One region of the Mixta intestinalis genome, then DNA from elsewhere that is predicted to be linked to it. Evidence: predicted binding sites of a transcription regulator. Region 1 holds the regulator's gene; each other region holds the start of a gene.
The links. The regulator CRP, encoded in region 1, controls carbon source genes, mostly activating them, when cyclic AMP is high. The targets are predictions, from matches to a motif close to ATGTGANNNNNNTCACAT.
Positions count from the first base shown of each region.

Region 2: C7M51_RS06680 (sugar transporter) is a predicted target of CRP. The motif match lies at 1,317-1,334, and genes of this name have one in related genera.
Region 3: C7M51_RS00410 (iron-containing alcohol dehydrogenase) is a predicted target of CRP. The motif match lies at 1,347-1,364, and genes of this name have one in related genera.
Region 4: C7M51_RS18255 (PTS mannitol transporter subunit IICBA) is a predicted target of CRP. The motif match lies at 1,112-1,129, and genes of this name have one in related genera.

Region 1 is NZ_CP028271.1:4,199,345-4,201,552, forward strand. Features, by position in the region: gene C7M51_RS19400 (YccS/YhfK family putative transporter) at 1-826, opposite strand, end outside; gene crp (cAMP-activated global transcriptional regulator CRP) at 889-1,521, opposite strand; gene C7M51_RS19410 (OsmC family protein) at 1,820-2,208, shown strand, end outside.
Region 2 is NZ_CP028271.1:1,424,565-1,426,772, forward strand. Features, by position in the region: gene oqxR (efflux pump transcriptional repressor OqxR) at 535-1,020, opposite strand; gene C7M51_RS06680 (sugar transporter) at 1,396-2,208, shown strand, end outside.
Region 3 is NZ_CP028271.1:102,112-104,319, forward strand. Features, by position in the region: gene C7M51_RS00405 (dihydrodipicolinate synthase family protein) at 1-72, opposite strand, end outside; gene C7M51_RS00410 (iron-containing alcohol dehydrogenase) at 75-1,226, opposite strand; gene dtnK (D-threonate kinase) at 1,495-2,208, shown strand, end outside.
Region 4 is NZ_CP028271.1:3,933,860-3,936,067, forward strand. Features, by position in the region: gene C7M51_RS18255 (PTS mannitol transporter subunit IICBA) at 1-851, opposite strand, end outside; gene C7M51_RS18260 (DUF3053 domain-containing protein) at 1,334-2,050, opposite strand.

The sequences.
Region 1 (2,208 bases):
ATCGGGCAGCGATGGTTTGTGCGTTCCAGCGAATCACCGCCTCCGCGTGGCTCTGCTCTACCAGCTTCTGTACTTCTTTTGGCTGATGCAGGCTGACGGAAATGTGCTCCTGTAGATCGAGCGCGACCTGAAAGGCGCGCGTCAGACGTTGATGGCTGTGATCGCGATTGGCGGCCAGCATATGCATTTGCTGATAGCAGGTATTGATCAGATCGACCGCTTTTTGCTGGCGCGCCAGCAGCGGCGGCAGCGCTTTTTCCGGATCGGTAAGCTGCGTGAGCAGGGTATATTTTGCTTCACAGTAGTCGGCCAGCTCACGGTAGAGCAGGCTTAGCGTTTCACGCAGCGGCTGTTCTTTCCAGAGACGAAACCAGAGCCAGTTAAACAGCCCATACCAGAAAGTACCTGCGATATAGAGCAGCGGCGGCACCCAGATGGGCATTTGCCCCACCAGGCCGAGAGTGAAAATCGCGGCAATCAGCGAGGCTGGAAGCAGACGGGCATGTAGCGGCCCGATTTCACCGGTAACGCCCAGCAGCAGAGCCATAGTAAAGAGGGTGACGGGCAGCGGAATATGGTGCAGCGAGAGCCACTGAATAAGAAAGCTGCTGAGCGCGAAGAGCGAGCCGCCAACGATCAGCCGTTTGAAGAAGCGTTTATGCGGCGTATCCAGCCCGGCGATATTGCAGCAGGCGGGCACCAGCGAAAACAGCAGTCCCTTTTGCAAATCCCCTAACAGCCAGCCGATCGCCACCGGCAAACAGAGCACCAGCGTCTGACGCAGCGCATAGTTCACTTCAGGATGGTAGATAATTCTCCGCCACATCACCACATCACAAAAATAAACACGGCGTGATGCAGGGCACCACGCCGTGCGATCAATTAAGCTTAACGGGTGCCGTAAACGACAATCGTCTTACCATGAGCGGAGATCAGATTTTGATCCTCCAACATTTTCAGGATGCGTCCCACCGTTTCACGTGAGCAGCCGACAATCTGGCCGATCTCCTGACGGGTGATTTTGATCTGCATACCGTCCGGGTGGGTCATGGCATCAGGCTGTTTTGCCAGATTAAGCAGCGTCTGTGCGATGCGGCCCGTAACGTCGAGGAAAGCTAAATTGCCCACTTTCTCCGAGGTAACCTGCAGACGACGCGCCATCTGAGCAGACAGCCGCATCAGGATATCAGGATTCACCTGAATCAGCTGACGAAATTTTTTGTAGGAAATCTCAGCCACTTCACAAGCGGTTTTTGCCCGTACCCATGCGCTGCGTTCCTGGCCTTCTTCGAACAGGCCAAGCTCGCCAATGAAATCACCTTGGTTGAGGTAGGAGAGGATCATCTCTTTGCCTTCTTCATCCTTGATCAGCACCGCGACTGCACCTTTTACGATGTAATAGAGCGTTTCGGCCTTTTCACCCTGGTGAATCAACGTACTTTTTGATGGATATTTGTGGATATGGCAATGTGACAGGAACCATTCGAGAGTAGGGTCTGTTTGCGGTTTGCCGAGAACCATTCGCTGTTATCCTCTGTTGTAATCGTGCCCTAAATACAGGGGGCAGTTTCCCTGTCAGGCGTTGAAATGGTAAAGCGTTTTCTGTTGGAAATTTATCCGGGCAATTCTGGCGCGCCAGGGCGTGAAAAAGTCCCGTTTTCGTTTCTGAGAACGAAAATATTACAGCTTTGTTTGTAGCACAGCTTTATCCTGGTGTCTCCTGTTGTCTCGCTTCAGCTTGAGGTGAATCGGACAATTGCCGTTTAGCTGCTGAAAGCGTAGGCTGACAGTAAGCGGCATTATCCCGGGAATAATGAATATGCAGGCACGAGTAAAATGGGTGGAAGGACTCACTTTTTTAGGCGAGTCCGCTTCAGGGCATCAGGTTCTGATGGATGGTAACTCCGGCGATAAAGCGCCGAGCCCCATGGAAATGGTGCTGATGGCAGCGGGCGGTTGCAGCGCCGTTGACGTAGTATCGATCCTGCAAAAAGGCCGAAACGCGGTCACCGACTGCGAGGTGCGGCTGACCTCCGAGCGACACGAGCAGGCTCCGCGCATATTTACCCGCATCAACCTGCACTTTATCGTCAGCGGTAAAGGGCTGAGTGACAAAGCGGTAGCGCGCGCCGTTGAGCTTTCTGCGGAAAAATATTGTTCCGTAGCGATTATGCTGGGTAAGGGTGTTGCCATTACCCACAGCTACGA
Region 2 (2,208 bases), 1.9 Mb from region 1:
TATTTTTCCGGATTGACGATATTTTTATAATCAATAAGAGACTATTTAACTTTTATTTAATACCGACGTTTTTAATTAAAAGATAAACGCATATTTCTGTCTCAGGCAATGCCGTTAATTGAAACTTCGCTAAAACAAAGATAAGATGCCCCGCGTTTATTTTTAGGATGACATCAGTAATGTTATGGATAGTAACGGCTTTTCTTTTATGGTGCATATTTGGCTATATCTATAATAAAATTATGGATAAAAATGAAGAGCATCAGGAATGTTACTATGATTAACGACGTGTTATTTTCATACTTAATATCAATCACTTAAGCAAAACATCTTTTTAACCGGTAAATATTCCCCGTTTTTCTCTGGTTGACTTTTATAGTTGCACAATGCTGATGTGGTTTAATTCTTAGCCCTATAGTATGTTGTAACTAATGAAATAAACCATTCAGGCCTGCCTGAGCCGCTGAATACGCTCCGGCAATCGCCGCGTAATACGCCATAGCGGGCTTATTTTAACCATAAAAAAAGCCGCATTTAGCGGCTCTTCTTACTCAGATCTTCCGGTTCGGGTTCCGGGACGGCATCGCAGCCGCTGGTATCTTTTTTCTGTAGCTCTTCCAGCGCATCGGCTACCGTACGCTTCGCCAGCACTTTCAGCGAGGCCTCTTCCGCCTCCTGAGCGATAGACTTAAAGTACCAGCAGGCGTTAGCGCTAACCACGCAGCGGGCCGGAACCTCAGGTCGTGAGGCCCAGATTTTTTTATCCTCGATCACCGAAACATAAATATCGCGTAGCGTAATTTGATCGGCCGGGCGTCCAAGATGAATCGAACCGGTGCGGCCCAACGTGGAAACAATAATGCCATCACGCGTAAGCGGCACCATTAATTTACGAATAAAGCTGGGATTTGCTTCCAGACCATACGCCAGAATGGCGCTGGTGGAACGTTTTCCTGATTGCTCCGCCATCGCTACGCTCAAAACCATCTGCAAAGCTGTCGGGAAGCGGTAATCTAACATTTCATCATCCTGGGTTACGGCGGATATGGTTCTTTTTGGGGCCACGGCGGTGAAGAATCAATGCAAAATAATATAACAAACACAGTTACTTTTTTGAAGATAACCCGCAGGCGGGGGCACATATTCATAAATATCTCCCCCGTCTGCCCCCAGTAAAGCCCGGCTGGCGGGCGATGCGCTTCAGGCAAGGTAAACAGAGCGCGATAAAATTCAGGTCAGCCTTCTGCCCCACCGCGCCGTTTTTTTTATTTTCACTGTTTCACTTGCACGTTAAATCAACCACAATAGACGGCGTAATGTGATGCACGTCACCTTTTGATGCTAACATCACTATCTTCTTTAACTCTTTCATGCGTCTGGCATTCAGTAAATCCCATGCAAACACCCGTTTCCCGTAAAACAGCCTGGCTACGAGTTGTGCTGCTGGCTGTGGCAGCTTTTATTTTTAATACCACTGAATTTGTTCCGGTGGGCCTGCTTTCCGATATCGCCGCCTCGTTTGCGATGAAAACGCCGGAGGTGGGCGTAATGCTGACTATCTACGCCTGGGTGGTGGCGTTAATGTCGCTGCCGCTGATGCTGGTCACGCGCAATATCGAGCGGCGTTTACTGCTCACCGCTATTTTCATGCTGTTCACCCTGAGTCATGTGCTATCGCTGCTGGCATGGAATTTTTGGGTGCTGGTGGCTTCGCGCATCGGTATTGCGCTGGCGCATGCGATTTTCTGGTCAATCACCGCTTCGCTGGCGATTCGCGTTGCGCCTGCCGGTAAGAAAACCCAGGCGCTCAGCATGCTGGCTACCGGCACCGCGCTGGCGATGGTATTAGGCGTGCCGATCGGACGCATTATCGGTCAGTACCTGGGCTGGCGTACTACTTTTGGCATGATTGGTGTCTCAGCGCTGGCCCTGATGCTAATCCTGGTTAAGCTGCTGCCGAAACTGCCCAGCGAACATACCGGTTCGCTTAGCAGCGTGCCGATGCTGTTTAAACGTCCGGCGCTGGTCAGTATGTATTTCCTGGTGACGCTGGTAGTGACGGCGCACTATACCGCCTACAGCTATATCGAGCCTTTTATGCAGGCGATCGCCTCGCAGGGTGAGAACTTCACGACCTTTTTGCTGTTGATCTTTGGCAGCGCCGGTATTATCGGCAGCATTATTTTCAGTCTGCTCGGCAATAAACTC
Region 3 (2,208 bases), 600 kb from region 1:
CGGGTTAAACGCGCCCTGCGCGTCAAATGTAGTGACAATGGCGGTCAGCACGCCTGCGATTTTCTTTTTCATCGTTACCTCTGCGTCGATGTTGGGAACAGGGTCAGGTAGATGTCCCGCACCATGTCGGCGCTAACCTCGGTGGGAACGTTCTTGATCAGGCGCTGCACTTCCAGCGCCGAGGTGACCAGTGCGGGCAGCTGATCGGCCCCAATACCCAACTCTTCAAGGCTGGCGGGCAGCTTCAGGCGGCGCACCAGCGCGGCGAAATAATCCACCAGCGCGTGGGATTTTTCTTCCTCATTCAGGGTGGTATCGGCGTTGGGCAGCAGATCCCACGCCTGCGCGAATTTGCTCACCGCTGCCGGGCGCACGGCCCGCATGCAGGGGGCCAGCAGAATGGCATTTGCCACGCCGTGCGGCAGATGATATTTGCCGCCCAGCGGGTAGGAGAGGGCATGTACCAGGTGCGTACCGGCATGCGCAATCGCCGCGCCGCCGTAATAAGAGGCCCACAGCATATCCAGTCGCGCTTCCAGGTTATGCGGCTCGGCGACGCTGGTTTCCAGGCTGGCGAATAATTTTTTCAGGCCGATCAGCGCATAGTTATCGCTAACCGGGTTTGCCACCGTAGCGGTAAAGCATTCAATCAGATGACAGAGCGCATCAATGCCGGTGGAGGAGGCGATATGAGGCGGCATACTGGTTGTTAGCTCCGGCACCAGCGCCACGTAATCGGGCAGCATGACCGGCGAGATAATCCCCACTTTGGTCTGCTGTTCCGGAATTGCCAGAATGGCGTTCGGGGTGGCTTCTGAACCGGTACCGGCGGTGGTAGGGATCAATAGTGAAGGCAGGCGCGCGGTGGGTTTTACGCCGTTCAACAACGCCTCCAGCGTCGGCGCGTCCGGCGCACGCAGTACCGACAGCAGTTTCGCCACGTCCAGAACGCTGCCGCCGCCGACGCCGATAACCATCTCTACCTGATCGCCTTCAATATCACTCAGTAGCGCGGCCACGTCGTGCTGGCTTGGTTCGGGCGGTACGGTATCAATGAGGGTGAACGTCGTCGCCTGACGGCGCAGCCGTTCAATCAGTTCCGCCACCGCAGGAATCGCGATGATGTTCTTATCCGTCACCAGCAGCAGGTTGCGCCGGTTCTGCATCAGATAGCTGATGTCATTAAGCGCCTGGTAGCCGCTGATAAGGGTGCTGTTGATGTTCATAAAATCTGCTTTTCCTCTCGTAAAGCCGGGGCCGTTTAAGAAAATGATTACATTTCATCAGATTCAAAAAATGGCCTGTGCACGGTTGCCCAAATTTATAGGGTATATCGCTTTTTATTAATTTGAGATTGCTCACATTTAATCAATCATGATTGAATATAATCAATTCACGGTCTGGAATTAGCCTTCCTGGCACGACGAGGGGATATGAAGAACGATGGCAACCACCCTGCTGGCGAAGCAGTAACGCAGTGAACAAGGAGAGGCTATGAAATTGCTGGTCATTGCTGATGACTTTACCGGTGCCAACGACACCGGCGTTCAGCTGGCAAAGAAGGGAGCGCATACCGAAGTAGTGTTCTCTTTACAGCAGAAACCTTCAGCACGCGCCGATGTGCTGGTAGTGAATACCGAAAGCCGCGCCTGTGACGCTGAAGCAGCGGCACAGGCGGTAACGGCGGCGCTGGCTAACTGGCAGCAGCCAGAATTGCTGATCTACAAAAAAATTGATTCCACTTTTCGCGGCAACGTTGGCGCGGAAATCGAAGCGGCGCTGCTTGCCAGCGGCAAATCGCTGGCGCTGGTGGCGGCGGCTATTCCCGGCGCGGGCCGTACCACGCTGGAGGGCGAATGCCTGGTTAACGGCACGCCGCTGGCACAAACCGAGTTTGCCAGCGATCCGCGCACGCCCATTGTTGCTTCACGGATTAAAACTATCCTGGCGCAGCAAAGCGCATTGCCGGTAACGGAAATTACGCTGGCGTCGCTGCACAACGGCGAGCTGCCCGCGCTGCTGCGTCAGTATCAGCAAGGTACGCCCACCATCGCAGTGGTGGATGCGTTAACGGAGCAGGATTTAACCCACATTGCCACCGTAGCGCTGTCGTTATCGCAAACGCCGCTGCTGGTAGGGGCAGCCGGACTGGCCAGCGCGCTGCCGGTTAGCGCCTGGCTGCCCGCGCAGCAAACCTTACCGGTGCTG
Region 4 (2,208 bases), 270 kb from region 1:
AGGGTAAAGACGCCGGTCATGCCGCCCAGGATAACCGCGATCAGCAGACGCGGAGCCATCAACACATACGGGAAGTAGATTTCATGGATGCCGCCGAGGAAATGAATAATCGCCGCGCCACCCGCTGACTGTTTTGCGTTGCCGCGGCCAAAGAACATATAGGCAACCAGCACGCCCATACCCGGACCAGGGTTAGCTTCAATCAGGAAGAAGAGGGATTTACCGGCTTCGCTGGCCTGCTGAATACCGAGCGGCGAGAAGATGCCGTGGTTGATGGCGTTATTCAGGAACAGGATTTTCGCCGGTTCAACAAAGATAGAGGTCAGCGGCAGCAGGTTGTGCTGCACCATAATATTTACGCCGGTAGCGAGAATATGGGAGAGACCTTCTACCAGCGGGCCGATAGCGAGAAACGCCACAATGGCGAGCAGCATACCGATAATACCGGCTGAGAAGTTGTTAACCAGCATCTCAAAGCCGCTTTTGATTTTGCCGTCGATTACCCGGTCAAAGGAACGGATTGCCCAGCCGCCCAGCGGGCCTGCAATCATTGAGCCGAGGAACATCGGCATATCCGCGCCTACGATCACGCCCATTGTGGTGATCGCGCCGACTACGCCGCCGCGATCGCCGCCAACCAGACGACCGCCGGTATAACCAATCAGCAGCGGCAGCAGATAGGAAATCATCGGCCCAACCAGTTTCGCCAGCGTTTCGTTAGGCAACCAGCCGGTTGGAATAAACAGCGCGGTGATGATACCCCAGGCGATGAACGCGCCGATATTGGGCATCACCATGTTACTCAGAAAGCGACCAAAGCTTTGTACTTTGACCTTGACTGATGAGGACATAAAAACACACCTCTTATTGTTACGCGCCGGGAAATAAGAGAGCGCGTGATTTTTGTTAAGACGTTACGGCGAGGGGCCGTTGGATTACTGTATGCAGGCGGACTCTAGCACGCGTTTAGCAAGCTGCGTAGTGAACCCGCCAGAGTGATTAAGATCACAATAAGAGGTAGAGAGAATGGGTGTTTTTAGTGACTATGATCACAGAAAAGCACGGAAAGAAAACCTTTTGGCTAAGTTCGGCAGCAAAAAGTGGTTTTTAATCGTGATAAAGATCACATTTTTATCTGATGGGTTTATGTCAAAAATGTGATTTTTATCACAATAAACTTTTGTTCAAAAATACGTCGGATCACACTTTATCCTGGCATGGAAAAAGAACGGCGTAAAATGTACAGGGATATAGAGTTTAGGCAGAACGGGACGGTAGATTAGAGCAAAAAGGACAGAGAGGGCGTCGGTATTAGCGCCCGACGCCTCAATTGTTACTGGAAACCGCCTTGTACAGCACTTTGTGCCTGCGTCAGCGCCTGTGCTTTCGCTGCGACGTTGCTCATCAGCGTATTATACTGGCTCGCCTGCTGTGACGTGGGGAACTGTACGCCATTATCGTTAAAGCTCACGCGCGCGCCCTGCTGCTGCAGGAAATCGCCCGCCTGCACCACATCCTGACTCAGCGACTGTAGCGCTGGCATCAGCGGCATCAACGAAGCGGCAGGCTGCGTAACCACTTTGGCATAAATACGATCGTAAACCGCTTTTAAGTCATCGGGCTGTTTCAGGGCCGCTTTGCTGCTGTCCGCCTGATTTTTCGCGTTCTGGATCTGCTGTGCTAGCACGTTCAGCGTGCCGCTGGTTTGGCGCAGCGTATCGCGATGGGTCAGATAATCCTGGGGTACGCGAATCGCAGAAAGCTCATCCACTACCGGACGCAGACCCTGATCGACCGCCTTATTCACCTGCTGGGAAAAGTTATAAATAATGGCGTAATCGTTGGTGTAATTGCCGAAGCGTTGTTTCTGATCTTCACTGAGCGCAGGCAGATGTTCGCCGCTACGCATCACGGTATTCTGTAAAAAGTCACTAAAGGCCTTGCGCTGTTCACCTTCTTTATCGCCACAGCCGGTAAGCTGCATAACAATCAGCAGTGCGGCTAAAGGTAGCCACAGACGCATCCAGACGCGAGAAACTCCGGTCGCCATAGCGTTTACTCCTGTAAATTAACGAACTATCTATTTGATTAAGCGGCGTAGCTGCCGCCCTGAGGTGCCTAAAGCATAGATCAATGCGATTAGGCTGAATATCACTATCGTTCAATTAATGAGAATTAACTGAACGCGTGACGCGGCAGGGAGCGAGA